3 regions of the Methylosinus trichosporium OB3b genome follow, and region 1 is predicted to be linked to each of the others. Evidence: riboswitches for the same ligand, from Rfam matches in the RefSeq annotation. Region 1 holds a riboswitch; each other region holds the start of a gene.
The links. Region 1 has a riboswitch for cobalamin ahead of CQW49_RS09605 (hypothetical protein). Riboswitches for the same ligand answer to the same signal wherever they lie in the genome.

Region 1 (5,198 bases):
CTCGATGAGCGCGAAGGGCTTCAGATTGTCCGAGAGGTTGATCGCGCAAAAGTCATGACCGAGCGGCGCGCCGATGCGCGCCGCGGCCGCCAGCATCGCCGTCACGCCCGGGAGGACCGCGATGTCGAGCGAATCGGGATCGGCAAGTTCCTCCAATGCCTCGAACACGGCCGCCGCCATCGCGAAGACGCCGGGGTCGCCCGAGGATATGACGAACCCCGGCGTCCCGACGCGGTCAGCGCGATCGCTTGGCGGGCGCGGGCGAGCTCTTCGCGATTGTCGGAGGCGTGGACGACGAGGCCCGGCCGCGCCGGCGCCCGCGCGACATAGGGGCCGTAGCCGACGACGTCGGTCGCCTCGGCGAGCGCGGCCGCGACCTCCGGCGTGATCTGATCGGGCGAGCCGGGCCCGAGGCCGACGACAGTGAGGCGGCCGGTCATTTCGGCCGCTCCGGGCGGCGCTCTTCGCCATGGACGATCACGGTCGCGAAATAAGGGCAATCGTCGTCGCCGACGTCGACGAGGCGGGCGACGCGCTCGCCGGGCATGGCGCCGTGGACGACGAGCCATGCGCGCTCCAGCCGGCCGGCGCGCCGCAGCGCGCGCCTGACGCGGGCGAGATTGCGGCCCGTCTTCATCACCACCAGCGCATCGGCCGCTGTCATGTGGCGGACGAGCTCGTCCTCGTCCAGCGTGCCGGGGAGGACGGTCATCACATCGTCAGCCCAGGTGATCGAGATTCCGGTCGCCGTCCAGCAGCCCGCCATGCCGGGAATGCCGGGGATGATCTCGATCTCCACTCGCCCCTGCAAACGCGTGTGGAGATGCATGAAGGAGCCGTAGAAGAAGGGATCGCCTTCGCAGAGGACGACGACGTCGTCCCGCTCCGCGAGCGTCACGAGCCGTTCGGCCCAGCCGTCGTAGAAACGCGCGAGAAGGGATTGGTAGGCCGCCCGTCCGACGGAAGCTCGGTGGTGACGGGATATTCCATCGCATGCTCGACCACATCGGGCGCGAGCAGTCCCTCGACGATCCGCCGCGCCTGTCCGGGCCGTCCGGCCTTGCGGAAAAAAGCCAGCTGGCGCGCGCCGCGGACCGCCCGATCGGCCTTCACGCTGAGAAGATCGGGATCGCCGGGGCCGAGCCCGGCGCAGATGATGCGACCCATCAGATCTCGCTCCGGCTGGCGAGCGCGTTGAGCGCCGCGACGGTGATCGCCGAGCCGCCGAGGCGGCCGAGCACGGTTAGCGCCGGGGCCGGCGGCGCGGCCATCAGCTCGTCCTTCGATTCGGCCGCGCCGACGAAGCCGACCGGGCAGCCGATGATGGCCGCCGGCCGCGGCGCTCCCGGCTCGGCGAGAATGTCGAGAAGGCGGAACAGCGCCGTCGGGGCGTTGCCGATGGCGATCACGGCCCCGCGAGACGGGGACGCCACAGCTCCACCGCGGCCGCGGAACGGGTGTCGCCGAGCCTTGCGGCGAGATCCGGCACGGAAGGATCGGCGAGCGTGCAGAGAACCTCGTTGCGGGCCGGCAGACGGGCGCGGGTGACGCCCTCGCCACCATGCGGGCGTCGCACAATATGGGCGCGCCTGCTTCCAGCGCGCGCGCGCCGCGGCGACGAAGCCCGGGCCGAAGCGCACGCCGGCTTCGAGCCCGACCAGCCCGGCGGCGTGAATCATCCGAACCACGATCGGCTCCTCCTCCGCGGAGAAGCGGGCGAGATCGGCTTCGGAGCGGATGATGGCGAAGGAGCGACGATAGATCGCTGCGCCATCTGTTTCATAGCGCTTCACGCGAGAGCCTCTTCGAACAGCGCGCCATCGGCGAAATCGGCCGGGCGCAGATCGCGGATGCGCGGCCCGTCGGCCGCGGCGCCGCGCACGACGAGGTCATAGCCGCGCGGCGTCGCGACGATGGTGAGATCGGCGGGCGCCGCATGGGCGCAGCCCTTCGCGCAGCCGGCGACGTGAAGATGCGCCCCCACCGGGACAGCGGGCGCCAATGCGCGGGCGAGGTCCCGCGTCGGTCCTGCGGCTTGCGGGCAAAATGGCGCGCCGGAACACGCGCTCACCTGCAGAACAGGATCGGCCGCGAGCAGGACGCCTTCGAGCGCCGGCGGGGCGAGGCTCGTCTCCACCGCGAGCATTCGCCAGGGCGTGACGCGGACATCGCCGAGGCGGCCCAGCGCCTGCAGCGCCGCCGCCGGCGCCGCGCCGAACGGGAAGCCGACGAGATAGCCGTCCGGGACCGGTCCGGGCGTGGGAGCTTCCGCCGCCGGCGCGGTTCGGCGTGATCCCGACCAACCGGCGGCCCTATGCGGCGGACGAGAGCCGCCATGCGTCCGCGACCCGCCGCGACGCCGCCAGCGGCCAGAAACCAGCGCGCCAGCTCGACCGCCGCTCCTGCCGCCGCATCCGTTCGAACCCGTTGGCCCTTCGGCGCGCCATCCGCGCGCAGGATGATCCCGCCATCGGCCGCGCGCTCGATGCGGATATCGGCCGACGTCTGGGCGAGTCGCCGGACCGCTCCCGTGTCCACGGCGAAGCCGAATTTTGCCGGAAGCGGCGGGAGATCGGCGAGCGCCGCGGTCATTGCGGCGGCGATCCGCTCCGTCTCCCCCGCCTCGTCCGGGAACGGCGTCACGATGATGTTGCGCCGCCGCTCGGCGCGCTCGTCCAAATCGACGAGGCCGAGACGGCCGAGCATGGCGAGAAGGGCGCCGTGATCGGCTTCGGCGACGCCGCGGATTTGCAGATTGGCTCTGTTGGTGAGGTGGATCTCTCCGTCGCCGAACCATTGCGCGGCCGAAGCGATCCCGATGAGCTGCTCGCCGGCTATCCGTCCCAGCCGTGGCCTGACGCGCAGGACGAGACCGTCGCCCGAGGCCATCGGCCGCAAGGCTCCGGGGCACCAGCCGCGGACCTGCGGCGCGCCGGGACGCGGATGCGCGCGCTGCGGCGTTTCCGCTCGCTCGTCCGAATAGGTCTGGATCAAAGCCGGCCCTCATCTCTCATGAGGCGGCCAGCCGAAACCGATTGTCGTCGACCTCTGTGCGAAGGGCGAACGCAAGCCGGCTCGATCGGTTGCGGCGCGCCCCGTCCGCCCGTCGTCATGCGCTGGCAGGTCTCCCGGCTCACGGATCTGGGGATCGCAATCCACCTCGGTCCTCCACCTTCCCAGCCTTGTCGGCCAGTGGCGTCGGAGGACCTCTCCGTTCACGGTCGCGGGGGGCGGCTGCGCTCGGGCTGCCTTTCGGGCAATCCGTCGCCTTCCCTCTTCGCCTGTCGCAAGACAGGAACCAGCGCCCGGCGAATAGACGCGCCCGACCGCGGTCCTGTCAAGACAGGACCGCGCACGGGGCGCGACGAGCCTCCCCTGAACCATGCAGAGCTGCTGCGCGCAGAACTTCACCGAGCAGCGGCGCGCCGACGTTCGAGGTCAAAGTTCCGCCGTCGAAGCGCAAAGAGCTTTTTGGCGTGGAGCGAACGATTGCCGGGCGAACTCGACAGCGGCGACTTCAGCCAATTGTCGATAACGGAAGCGACACTATTCGGAAACGCGCCGAGTTTACCACTTTCGGCGCGGCAAGCCCGAATTCCCGCCTAGGATGCGTTCGAGTCGGGGTTGATAGGAGCAGTCGCCGCAGGATTGGGTTGCCTCCGAATTGATCAGATGTGGGCGCGTCGTTTGCTGCTGGTCAATAGCGCCTTTCGTTCGAACGCGGAATCGTCCCAGCGATCAGAATTCGCTCACTCCGACGAAAGAACGAAAGAGTTCTCTCCGATCAAATTGGTTCGGATGCGCTTCATCGTCGAGGTCCCGATGAAATCTACCGTCGACAACGGGTGCGTCACTGCTTTGCTCACGAGCGCTGCGTTCGGCGCCGGCCCGCATCTTCCAGGAGCATTTTGATGAGCACGGGTCAAACATGTCTGGTCGCCCTCCGCAGCGAGCGCTCGCCATGCAGATGATGAAAGATATGCCGACAGCACAGGACGCGGCCCGAGTCGACCTGCTGCCGGGGCGAGAGCGCGATCGGCCGCGGCTCGCGCCGGCGCCGTCCGGTCGATCTGCGCCGCGCCGGCTGCTGATCGGCGCGATTCTGGCGGTGCTCGCGATCGGCTGGGCGCTGAAGGCGAAACTGTCGCCGCAACCCGACGCTAATCTGGTGACGGCGCCGGCCGTTATCGGCGACATCGAACGGACCGTGTTGGCGACCGGCACATTGAAGCCGGTGAAGCTGGTCGCCGTCGGCGCGCAGATGTCTGGTCGCGTGGTGTCGTTGAAGGTCGCGCTGGGCCAAAGGGTCGAGGCCGGCGAGCTCATCGCCGAGATCGATTCCGTGACCCAGCGCAACGCGCTGCGCACGAGCGAGGCGGCGCTGCGGAGCACCCGCGCTCAGCGTGAGGAAAAGGAGGCGTCGCTCATGCTCGCCGAGGCCAATTTCACGCGCCAGAAGGCGACGCTGGCCCAGAAGGCGAGCTCGCGAGCCGACTATGATTCCGCGGAAGCGAATGTGAGGACGACGCGGGCGCAAATCGCTCAACTCGACGCCCAGATCATCGAGGCCGAGGTCGCGATCGAGGCGGCTCGCGTCAATCTCGGCTATACGCGCATCACCGCGCCGATCGACGGCTCCGTGCTCGCGATCGTCACCCAGGAAGGTCAGACGGTGAACGCCGTGCAGTCGGCGCCGACCATCGTGGTTCTCGGCCAGGTCGATACGATGACCATCCGCGCCGAGATCTCGGAGGCCGACGTCGTGCGGGTGAAGCCTGGTCAGAAGGTCTACTTCACGATTCTGGGCGATCCGGAGCGCCGCTATCACGGGAGCCTCGCATTCATCGAGCCGGCGCCGGAATCCATCAAGACCGACAGCAGTTTCACTTCGACCTCCACGACCTCGTCGAACGGCGGCTCGTCCTCCTCGTCAACGTCCTCCTCCTCGTCGGCGATCTACTACAATGGCATCTTCAACGTGCCGAACCCCGACGGCGATCTACGCACCTACATGACCGCGGAGGTCCATATCGTGCTGGACGAGGCGCATGATGTGCTGACCGTTCCCGCCGCGGCGCTGGGCGAGGTCGACGCGGAGGGCGCCTATAAGGTGCGGGTGGTCGAGCCTTCCGGCGCCGTCGCGACGCGCGCCGTGAAAGTCGGGCTCAACAACAAGATCACGGCCGAGATCCGCTCTG
Region 2 (5,198 bases), 1.8 Mb from region 1:
TCGATGAGATAAGCGAGCAGCCGCCGCCGCTCGGCGACGGGAATTGTCGACAGCGCCTCCGATTCCGGATCGTCGGCGTCATCGGAGAGCAGCGCGGCGAAGGCGACGCCGCGCTCCCGGCAGACACGCGCGATCTCATCGAGACCGTAAGGCCAATAGCTGCGCCCGCCGAGCAGGCGCACGCAGACGCAGCGCGCCGACGCGATTATTTTCTCGACATAGAGATCGACCGACAACGGATGCGCGAGGCCGAGCGGATTGGCGAGGCGCAGGCTCGGCGCATCGGCCGGACGACGCGCCGCCGCCGCGGCGAGGCAGGACAGATCGCTGTCGGCGGCCGAGAGCACGACGATGGCGCCGGGCGTCTGGCCGAGATCGACGGCCTCGTCGCCCGGAACGAGCTGGCCCTGCTGGATCGCCAGCAGATGCATCAGACGAGCGCCGCGATCAGCGCCGCCTCGATGTTCTCGCGCGCAAACCCCTTCTCGCCGATGACGACGAGGCGGCTCATGCGCGATTCGTCCTCGCGCCAGCGGCGATCATAATAGGTTTCGACGCGCGGTCCGACGGCCTGCACGATGAGCCGCGCCGGCTTGCCGCGCACGGCGACGACGCCCTTGAGGCGCAGCACGTCATGGCGCGCGAGGATGTCGCCAAGACGCGCGGCGAGCGGCTCGGCGGCTTCGATCGCGCCGGCATGCAGCACGAAGCTCGTGAAATCATCGTGATCATGATCCGCCTCCGCTTCATGGTGCGACGGCCGGCTGTCGAGATCGTCCTCGGCTGAGAGGCCGAGGCCGAGCAGAGCGGAAGGATGCAGCCGGCCCTCGCAGGCGCGCATCGCGACCACGCCCGCGCGCGCCGCCGCAAGCACGTCCCGCTCGACCGCGGCGAGCTCGGCGGCGTCGAGAAGATCGGTCTTGTTGAGCACGACGAGATCGGCCGATCCGAGCTGCTCCTCGAACAATTCCTCGAGCGGCGTCTCATGGTCGAGATTGGGATCTTGCGCGCGCAGAGCGGCGAGCGCCGCTTCGTCCGGCGCGAAACGCCCTGCGGCCACCGCCGCCGCGTCGATGACGACGATCACGCCGTCGACGGTCGCGCGCGTGCGCACATCCGGCCAGGCGAAGGCTTTCAGCAGCGGCTTGGGCAGAGCGAGGCCGCTGGTCTCGATCAATATATGCTCGGGCGGATCGGCCCGCTCCAGCAGCTTCGTCATCGTCGGCAGAAAATCATCGGCCACGGTGCAGCAGATGCAGCCATTGGCGAGCTCGACGATGTCCTCCTCCGCGCAGGCGTCGGCGCCGCAGCCGCGCAGAATGTCCCCGTCGACGCCGATGTCGCCGAACTCGTTGACGATCACCGCGAGGCGCCGCCCGCCGGCGTTGTGCAGCAGATGACGAATGAGCGTGGTCTTGCCGGAGCCGAGAAAGCCGGTGATGACTGTGGTCGGGATCTTGGTCACGGGCCTGCGCTCCGCCAATGCGTCGGGGCGCGATCGATCGCTTCGGCATCCGAAGCCGGACGTCCACCAAACGGACGCCGCCGGCGCCGAGGCGCCCCGCCCGGCCCGCGATCAGTTGTCGATGGCAGGTCTCCTGGCTTGCGGATCGAACGTTCCCATCGCCTTCCCGGCTGGGCCGCGCGCGACCCTCGCCAGTGGCGTCGTGATGAGGACTTTCCGCTTACAGTTGCGGGGGCAGCCGCGGCCTTGGACGGATCGTCCGCACCGCGTTCCCTTTTCACCTTCATTTGGAAGGACCATCGCCCTCGGGAGTATTCGAGGCGCGCGTGCCTGTCAAACGCTCTCGCAAAATCCGCTTGCCTCGCCGCGCGTCGACGCTAATCCTCCGCCCGCCTATCCGTCATCTCGCTATCGAAGCCGAGGTTTTTTTGGCAGCTGTCCCAACCTGCGGCCGGATCACGGCGCCGCCGCTCGTTCCGTTCCTGGCCGCGCTCGCAATCCTCGTCGGCGCCCTGTCCGTGCTCGTCGGCCCCGCACCGCTCTCCCCTGCCGAGATCGGCGCCGCGCTGCTCGGCGGCGGCGACCAGATTGCGCGGGACATCGTCTTTCAAATCCGCGCGCCGCGCGCGCTGCTCTCGCTGCTCATCGGCGCCATGCTCGGACTGTCGGGCGCTGCGCTGCAAGGCCTCTTGCGCAATCCGCTCGCCGATCCGGCCGTCATCGGAACCTCGAGCTCGGCGTCGCTCGGCGCTGTGATCGCGCTCTATTTCGGCGTCGCCAGAGCGGCGCCGCTGGCGCTGCCGCTGATGGCGGTGGCGGGCGCCTTGCTCGGCCTCGCGGCGCTGCTGCCGATCGCGCGGCGCAGCGAAGGCCCGTCGACGCTGATCCTCGCCGGCGTCGCCGTTTCGGCGCTCGCCGGCGCCGGCGTGTCGCTGGCGCTCAATCTCGCGCCCAATCCCTTCGCCGTGTCCGAGATCGCCTTCTGGCTGCTCGGCTCGCTGAGCGACCGCTCGCTCGAGCATGTGCTGCTGGCGACGCCGCTGATCGCCGCCGGCGCGGCGTTGATCCTGTTTCAGGCACGCGCGCTGGACGGGCTCGCGCTCGGCGAGGACGCCGCGCGCAGCCTCGGCTTCGATCTCGGCCGCGTCGGCGCGCTCGTCGCCGCGGGCGTCGCCATCGGCGTCGGCGCCGCGGTCGCGGTCTCCGGCTCCATCGGCTTCGTCGGCCTCGTCGCGCCTTATCTCGCGCGTCCTTTCACCGATCAGCGGCCGAGCCGGAGCCTCGCGCCCTCCGCGCTCATCGGCGCCGTGCTGCTGGGCCTCGCGGATATTCTGGTGCGGCTCATTCCGACCTCGACCGAGCTGCGCCTCGGCGTCGTCACCGCGATGATCGGCGCGCCCGTCTTCATCGGCGTGCTGCTGCGGCCCAACGCTCCGGGAGCCGGTCGATGAGCGCTCTTCGAGTCCGCGGCCTCGGCGTCGATCTCGGCGGCGCCGCTATTCTGCGCGACCTCGATCTCGACGCTCGCGCCGGCGCGCTCGTCGGGCTGCTCGGCCCGAATGGCGCCGGAAAATCGACGCTGCTGCGCGCGCTCTGCCGGCTCATTCCCATCCGCTCGGGAGAGATCGCCTGGGACGGACGGCCGCTGGCGCGCATGAGCGCGCGCGAGCGGGCGACGCGCCTCGCCTTCCTGCCGCAGGGCCAGACGCTGCATTGGCCGATCAGCGTGCGGCGCCTCGTCGAGCTCGGGCGGCTGCCGCGGCTCGGCCCGCTCGGCCGGATCGGCGCGGCCGATGAGGTGGCGGTCGCGGCGGCGATGGCGGCCGCCGATGTCGCCCATCTCGCCGAGCGCGCGGCGACGAGCCTCTCCGGCGGCGAGCGCGCGCGGGCGCTGCTGGCGCGAGCGCTCGCCGTCGAGGCGCCCGCGCTGCTCGCCGACGAGCCGACCGCCTCGCTCGATCCGCATCACGCGGTGGCGATCATGGAGACGCTGCGGCGCATCGCGCGCGAGGGCCGGCTGGTCCTCGCCGTGACCCATGATCTCGGCCTCGCCCAGCGCTTCTGCGACCGCATCATTCTGATCGACGAGGGACGCATCGTCGCCGACGGCGCGCCGGACGCGGCGCTGACGCCCGAGCGCCTGCGCGCCGTCTACCGCGTCGACCCCGCGGTGCTCACCGGATGGACGCCGGCGCGCCAGGACCAGCCGCGCCCGTTGTGACGCAGATCGACCAGCGACAGAGGCGGCGCGTCGATGCGCCAGAAGGAGCCGGCGGGAGCGCCGATGGCGTGGATGACCGCGGCGCGGATCACGCCGGCATGGGTGATCGCCAGCGCCGGGCCGGCGATCGCGCCGCTCTCCATCCAGCCGGCGACGCGGGCGATGAGAGCGGCGATCGATTCGCCGCCATGCGGCGCGGCCTCCGGGTCGATCAGCCATTGCTCGACCGCTTCCGGCTCTGATTCGGCGACGTCGCCGAGGCTGCGGCCGGCCCAGCGGCCATAATCGCAATCGCGCAAGGCCGGCTCGGGACGCGCCGCCAGCCCCGCCGCGGCGGCGGTGTCGAGGGCGCAACGCGCCGGACTGGCGACGATGGTCCGCGCGGACGAAAAACGACCGGCGATCCCCGCCGCCGCAGCGCGGCCCTTCTCATCGATGGGCTCGTCGAGGGGAAAGGCGGCGCTCCGCTGCGCGGCTGTGGACGCATGGCAAAGCAGCAGCAGCCGCGTCGCCGGCTCGGTCACTTCGCGGCGGCCGGCGCCCGCTCGTGGCAGAGCGCGCCGAACAGGAGGCCGAGGCTCAACCAAAGCACGGCGTTGACGCCGAGCGAGGCGAGCCGGAAATTCCACAGAGTCGTCGCGGAGAAATTCTGCGGAACCTCGTCGATCGCCGGCAGGATCGCCATCACGCCCGCCACCAGAGCGAGATAGCCGCCGACGCCGAGCAGAGCGGCGTTCCAGCCGCCGAGCCGACGCCGCGCCCCGCCGGCGGCGGAAGCCGCGGCGACGGCGGCGAGGAGGGAGACGGCGAGCATCCCGAAATGGAGGAGGCTGCGCGCGCCGATCGTCGCCGGATCGCCGACCGCCGGCGGATTGGGCGGATATTTGAGCGCCGGAACCAGGACGAGGACCGTGAGGCCGAGCGCGGCGAGCAGCAGCGCCGTCGAGCGGGCGTCCAGCCGGCCCATGCGTCCATGGGCGAAGGCGAAGACGAGGGCGAGCAGGCCCCCGAGCGCGCCGCCATAGACGAGCAGAGCGGTCAGCAGGCCAAAAGTCGCCTGCATCGCCCGGCTCACCAGCTCCGGCTCATCCTCCGCATGCGCCATCGCCGTCTCGAAGGCGATGGCGAGATCGATCTGCCGCTCGCCGAAGAGAAAGGCCAGCGCGAAGGCGACGACGCCCGCCAGGACGCCGGCCAGCATCCCGCGCAGCAGGAGCTTCGCGACCAATGTCGGGACTCCCGCTCAGTGGCAGGGGAAGCCGAGCAGATGGCGCCCGTCATGCACGAGCTCGTGGATATAGGCGCCCTCGACGAGAGCGGTCGCGCCCTGCTCGGCGCCGATGAAATAGATCGCGAGAAGGGCGAGAAGCCCGAACCAGATCGCGAAGGGGAGAATGTCCCGCACCGGAATCGGGGCCGACCGAACGTCACGGATGAGAATTTCAGTGGTCATCACGCCTCCTCGGGATCCCGCGTCCCGCTGGATTGCAAAGCGCTTCCATGGAGGTCTGG
Region 3 (5,198 bases), 110 kb from region 1:
GCCCTGGATTGCTTCGCTGCGCTCACAATGACGCACTCGCGTCATGTCGGAGCACCCTCACCATTTCATCCTGATTCCGCCATAGGCGGAGCGTCCGGCGGTTCCGTAATTATAGATTTCCTCATAACGCGCATCATTGAGGTTTTCGATGCGCGCAAAGACGGACAAGAGCTCGTTCACCTTGTAATCGGCGAAGAGATCGAGCCGCGCATAGCTCGACAGCGTCACGCGCCGCGAGTTGATCAAATCGTTGTCGATGCGAGGACCGACGACATTGAGCCGCGCCTCGAGCTCGAGGCCGGGAAAGCCCGAATAGACGAGCGCGGCCATGCCCTTGTCGCGCGGGCGCCGAAACAGGCCGACATTCTTGACGAGATCTTGCGCGACGAGATGCGTGTAGCTCGCCTTCAGGCGCCATTCGTTCGGCACGAGCGCGGCCTCGCCGGAAAATTCGATTCCGCGCGTCTTCGCCTTGCCGACATTGTAATAGCAGCCGTACACTTGCGTCGCCGTGCAGGTCGGCGCCGAGCCATAGTCGATGAGCTGGCGAAAATCATTCTCGAACAGGCTCAGCGACGTGAACACACGATCCTCGAAGAGCGTCTGGTCGAATCCGAAATCATATCCGAGGCTCGTCTCCGGCTGCAGGCGCGGATCGCCATATTGGCTGAAGAGCTGATAGAGCGAGGCGATGCGCGCGCCGGTTCCGGCGCTGGCCTTGAATTTCGTTCCGGTTTCCTCGAGACGATAGGCGGCGGTCGTACGCCATGTGCCGAATGTGTGATTGCCGGCGACGGCGTCGATACGGCCGCCATAGGAGAGATCGAGACGATCGAACACAGTGAACTTGTGCTGGGCGAAGCCCGAATGAGTCGTCTGCGCGGCGTCGATCGGCGTGAAGCTCCCCACCGGCGCCGGATCCTGCGAAGTATGCACCGTCTCGGTCTGGAGTCGCGCGCCGAATGTGAGCAGCCCCAGAGCGTCGAGCTTCAGATCGCCCTGATATTCGAGCCCGCGGCGCGCGCCGCGCATTCCCGTTCGGCAATCGAAGGAGGAAAAGCTCGCATCGAAGCAGGCGCTGGTCTGCCAGATGTCGCGATCGATCACATTGCCGAACAGCACGAGCCGATTATGCAGCCGGCGCTCGAAGAGATCGGCGTCGATACGCACATGGCCCTGTCCGAAGGACGAATGCGAATGGTTCTCATTGTCGAACACATCCGCCGGCGTGAAGGCGAATGTATTGGCGAAGCGGATCGAATTGTCATAACCGATGAAAGAAGCCTCGACCGACAGATCCTCGGAGATGCGATAGCCGAGCCGCGCGCTGGCGCCGCCCTTGTTGGTCGGACTGTCGGAGGGCGCGGCCGGCAGCGGCGTCACCCCGTCGCCGATGGTGAGCGGCCGCGTGATGCGATAGCCATAACGCGGAAATCCATCAACATGCAGCGCGTCGACGGCGAAGGCGTACCAGAGCGCGCCCTCGCTGCCCGAAACGCTGGCGCGCGTGTGAATCGTTCCATAGGAGCCGCCTTCGAAAGTGACGGAGCCCTTGAGCTTGCCTTCGCCCTTGCGGGTGATGATGTCGATGACGCCGCCCATGGCGTTGGAGCCATAGAGCGCCGATTGCGGCCCGCGCAGCACCTCGATCCTCTCGATATCGGTGGCGACGAGCGCGCCGAAATCGACCGAGCCGTCGGTCGAGGACGGATCGCCGATGCGCACGCCGTCGATGAGCACGAGCGTCTGGCCGGGCGTCGCGCCACGCAGATAGACGAAGCTCTGCGTGCCGACGCCGCCGGAGGAATAGAGATCGAGGCCGGGCGTTCCGCGCAGAACCTCGAGCAGGCCCGTCGCGCCGCGCTTCTCGACCTCCTTGCCCGAAACGACGGTGATGGCGGAGGCCGCGCGCGACGCCGGCTCCTCGACGCGATCGGCGGAGACGACGGTGGCGGCGCCGATCTCTAGGCTCGGCAGCGCCTCCTGGGCGAAAGAGAGAGCGGGAAGGATGACGAGCAGGGACGCGGAGAAGAGCGGCGCGCCGAGAACGGCGGACCTCGAAAGTGGAAAAGACATGACAATCGCCTCGCAGCGGACGTGGGCCGTCACTGCGAAGGTCTCGACCCGTTCGTCGAACGGATCTCGGCCGCATCGGTGCACCCCGCCCGACGCTCTCGCGCGTGACCACGAATGATGGCAGGTCTCCTGGCTCGCGGGTCATCGCCGGTCGGACCGCCTTCCCGGAGCTTGCGCGCCAGTGGCTTTCGGTCTTCGGCTATCCGCTCACAGTTGCGGGGGCAGCCGCGGAATCGCGCCGCCGCCGACGCTCACCGCATTCCCATTCAATCCCACATGGGGAACCATCGAGGGGGAGTCATAGGCGAGACTGTGGCCGAGTCAAGCGTGCGCCGGGGCGGCGCTCAGGGCCGTCCCCGGCGCGAGCGGAGACGCGCGCCGGGGACCCAAAGCCGATACGCGGTACTTTGTCGGCCCTGGTCTCCCGCCTCGGACGCAGCCGGGCGGAAACTCTTGCGCCTCAGCGCGTATGGCGCATCAGCAGCATCAGCGCGACGGGATTGGTCGTCGCATAGCGGCGCAGCAGGCGGCGCGGCTCCAGCGCCAGACGAAACGCCCATTCGAGCCCCGCCTGCTGCATCCACAGCGGCGCCCGCTTCTTGGCCCCGGCCATGAAGTCGAACAGGCCGCCAGATGTCTTGATCATTTTGACGTTGCGAAGGCGATGACGCCAATGGCGCACGAATTCCTGCTCGCGCGGCACGCCGAGCGCCAGCCACAGAATGTCGGGCGCGAGCGCGTCGATCTCCTCGACCTTGCGCTCGAGCGCCGCTCCGGTCAGAAAGCCATGGCAGCGACCGCGAATGTCGAGCCGCGGGAAACGCCGCTTCGTCGCTTGAAAGGTCCCGCGATTGGACTCCTCGCTGGCGCCGAGCAGATAGAAGCTGACGCCCTCCCCCTCGGCCTTGCCGGCGACGAGCGGATAGAGATCGGTCGTCGCGACGCGCTCCGGAAGCGCGTTGCGCGCCAGCAGCCGCGAGGCGACCACCAGCGGCTGGCCGTCGGCGTTGACGAGATCGGCGCCGTCGATCAGCGCGGCGAAATCGGGATCGGCGTCGCGGCGCGCCAGCGCCTCGCCATTGACCGAGGTCAGGAACAGCGGCGCGCCCTCCGGCGCCGGCCCGCGCGCGGTCTCGATCATCAGCCGGGCCGTCTGCTCGAGGTCGAGACGCGCCACCTGCGCGCCGCCGACCATGATGGTCTCCACCGCCCCGAACGGACGCCCTCGATCCTTCGACTCCATGCACGCGACCCTTGCTACGCTGGCGCGTCCTGTTGCGGGACGCGCACCCGTGACTTGCAGGGTCGGCTGAAAGAATCGCGCCAGACGCGCGGAAGAAACGAGTCGCGTCGCAGAAATGGGCGCACCCTTCTCCCGCAGGGCGGGAGAAGGTGGCCCTCGCCTTCGCGAGGGTCGGATGAGGGCCCTCACTGAAAAACGACTTCGAATTCAAAAACTGCTTCGAATTCAAGAAACAGAGCTGCAAGATTCAGAGAAACTGCCGGCGCCCTCATCCGACCCCGCTTCGCGGGGCCATCTTCTCCCACGAGTGGGAGAAGGAGCGCGCGTCGAGAGTCGGCTAATGACGCAGCGGGCCCCGCTCGAGCGGCGCCGTGCGGATTCGAGACGGCGCCGGTCAGCCTGCGCCGGGACGACCCGGCGGCAGGGAATCGCTGTCGAGACGCGCGAACAGCAGATGGTCGCGCCATTGCCCATTGATGTTCAGATAGGCGCGCGCAAACCCCTCCTGCTTGAAGCCGTTGCGCTCCAGCAGGCGGATCGAGGGCGCGTTGGTGGGCAGGCAGGCGGCCTCGATGCGATGCAAGCGCTGGCGCGTGAAAGCGTAGTCGAGCGCGGCCCGCACCGCGCGGGACATATAACCCTTGCCGGCATAGGGCTCGCCCATCCAATAGCCGAGCGTCGCCGCCTGCGAGACCCCGCGCCGCACATGGCCGAGCGTCAGCCCGCCGACCAGCTCATCGTCGGCGGCGCGGAACACGAAATAGGAATAGGCGTCGTCGCGCGCCATCTCCTCGGCGTGGCGGCGCACGCGATAGCGAAAGCTGGCGCGGGTCAGATCATCGGCCGGCCAGGTCGGCTCCCAGGGCGTGAGAAAGGCGCGGCTGCGCTCGCGCAACGCCGCCCAGGCGGCATAGTCGCGCATGTCGGACATGCGCAGATAGACGCCGTCGCCGCGGATCGGCAGATCGCGATAATAGGAGACGAGGCCGAACAGAGCCATGGCGCCCTCACGCGGTCCCACGCGCGGCGCGGGCGCGCGCGCGGATGAAGGCGGCGACCGTCGCCACATCATTGTCCAGCACGGAGAATCGCTCGCGCGCCTCGAGGATCGGCGCGAGATGCTCGGGCAGCGGCGGCCGGCGCCCGATCGCCGCCTCGATCGCATCGGGAAATTTGGCCGGATGCGCCGTCGCCAGCGCGACCACCGGCGTCGCCGGATCCTCGGCGAGGCGGCGGCGCGCGGCGCGCACGCCGGTCGCGCCATGCGGGTCGAGCACATAGCCCGAAGCGCGGAAGGTGCGGACGATCTCGGCCGTCGTCTCCTCGTCATTGCTGGAGCAGGCGTCGAATTCGGCGCGAATGGCGGCGAGCGTCTCGGGCGCGAGCGAAAAGCGCCGCGATTGATCGAGCGAGCCCATCAGCGCGCGGATCTGCGCCGGATCGCGGCCGAGCATGTCGAACAGCAGGCGCTCGAAATTGGACGAGATCTGAATGTCCATCGACGGCGACAGGGTCGGCGTGACCGCGCGCAGCTCATAGGCGCCGCTCGCGAGAACGCGGGCGAGAATGTCATTGGCGTTGGTGGCGATGAGCAGCCGGTCGATCGGCAGCCCCATGCGCTTGGCGACGAAGCCGGCGAGAATATCGCCGAAATTGCCCGTGGGCACAGCGAAGCTCGCCGCGCGCAGCGGCCCGCCGAGCGCCACGGCGCTGGTGAAATAATAGACCGTCTGCGCGACGACGCGCGCCCAATTGATGGAGTTGACCCCGGCGAGGCCGACCTCCTCGCGAAAGCGCTGGTCGCGGAACAGCGCTTTCAGAATGGCCTGCGCGTCATCGAAGGAGCCGGTGAGCGCAATCGTGTGGATGTTGTCGTCGG

Region 2: linked by a shared signal. The riboswitch ahead of cobW (cobalamin biosynthesis protein CobW) and the one ahead of CQW49_RS09605 (hypothetical protein) in region 1 are both predicted to bind cobalamin.
Region 3: linked by a shared signal. The riboswitch ahead of CQW49_RS10010 (TonB-dependent receptor plug domain-containing protein) and the one ahead of CQW49_RS09605 (hypothetical protein) in region 1 are both predicted to bind cobalamin.

What each region holds. Positions count from the first base shown of each region.
Region 1 is NZ_CP023737.1:1,978,728-1,983,925, reverse strand. Features, by position in the region: partial or broken gene cobJ (precorrin-3B C(17)-methyltransferase) at 1-440, opposite strand, end outside; partial or broken gene cobI (precorrin-2 C(20)-methyltransferase) at 437-1,167, opposite strand; partial or broken gene CQW49_RS09610 (precorrin-8X methylmutase) at 1,167-1,793, opposite strand; gene CQW49_RS25095 (hypothetical protein) at 1,790-2,002, opposite strand; gene CQW49_RS09605 (hypothetical protein) at 2,068-2,994, opposite strand; cobalamin riboswitch at 3,102-3,318, opposite strand; gene CQW49_RS09595 (efflux RND transporter periplasmic adaptor subunit) at 3,962-5,198, shown strand, end outside.
Region 2 is NZ_CP023737.1:3,764,730-3,769,927, reverse strand. Features, by position in the region: gene cobN (cobaltochelatase subunit CobN) at 1-431, opposite strand, end outside; gene cobW (cobalamin biosynthesis protein CobW) at 431-1,465, opposite strand; cobalamin riboswitch at 1,572-1,781, opposite strand; gene CQW49_RS17895 (FecCD family ABC transporter permease) at 1,894-2,916, shown strand; partial or broken gene CQW49_RS17890 (ABC transporter ATP-binding protein) at 2,982-3,686, shown strand; gene CQW49_RS17885 (histidine phosphatase family protein) at 3,617-4,210, opposite strand; gene CQW49_RS17880 (CbtA family protein) at 4,207-4,914, opposite strand; gene CQW49_RS17875 (CbtB domain-containing protein) at 4,930-5,139, opposite strand.
Region 3 is NZ_CP023737.1:2,087,606-2,092,803, forward strand. Features, by position in the region: gene CQW49_RS10010 (TonB-dependent receptor plug domain-containing protein) at 58-2,076, opposite strand; cobalamin riboswitch at 2,179-2,380, opposite strand; gene CQW49_RS10015 (WecB/TagA/CpsF family glycosyltransferase) at 2,537-3,319, opposite strand; gene CQW49_RS10020 (GNAT family N-acetyltransferase) at 3,714-4,319, opposite strand; gene thrC (threonine synthase) at 4,327-5,198, opposite strand, start outside.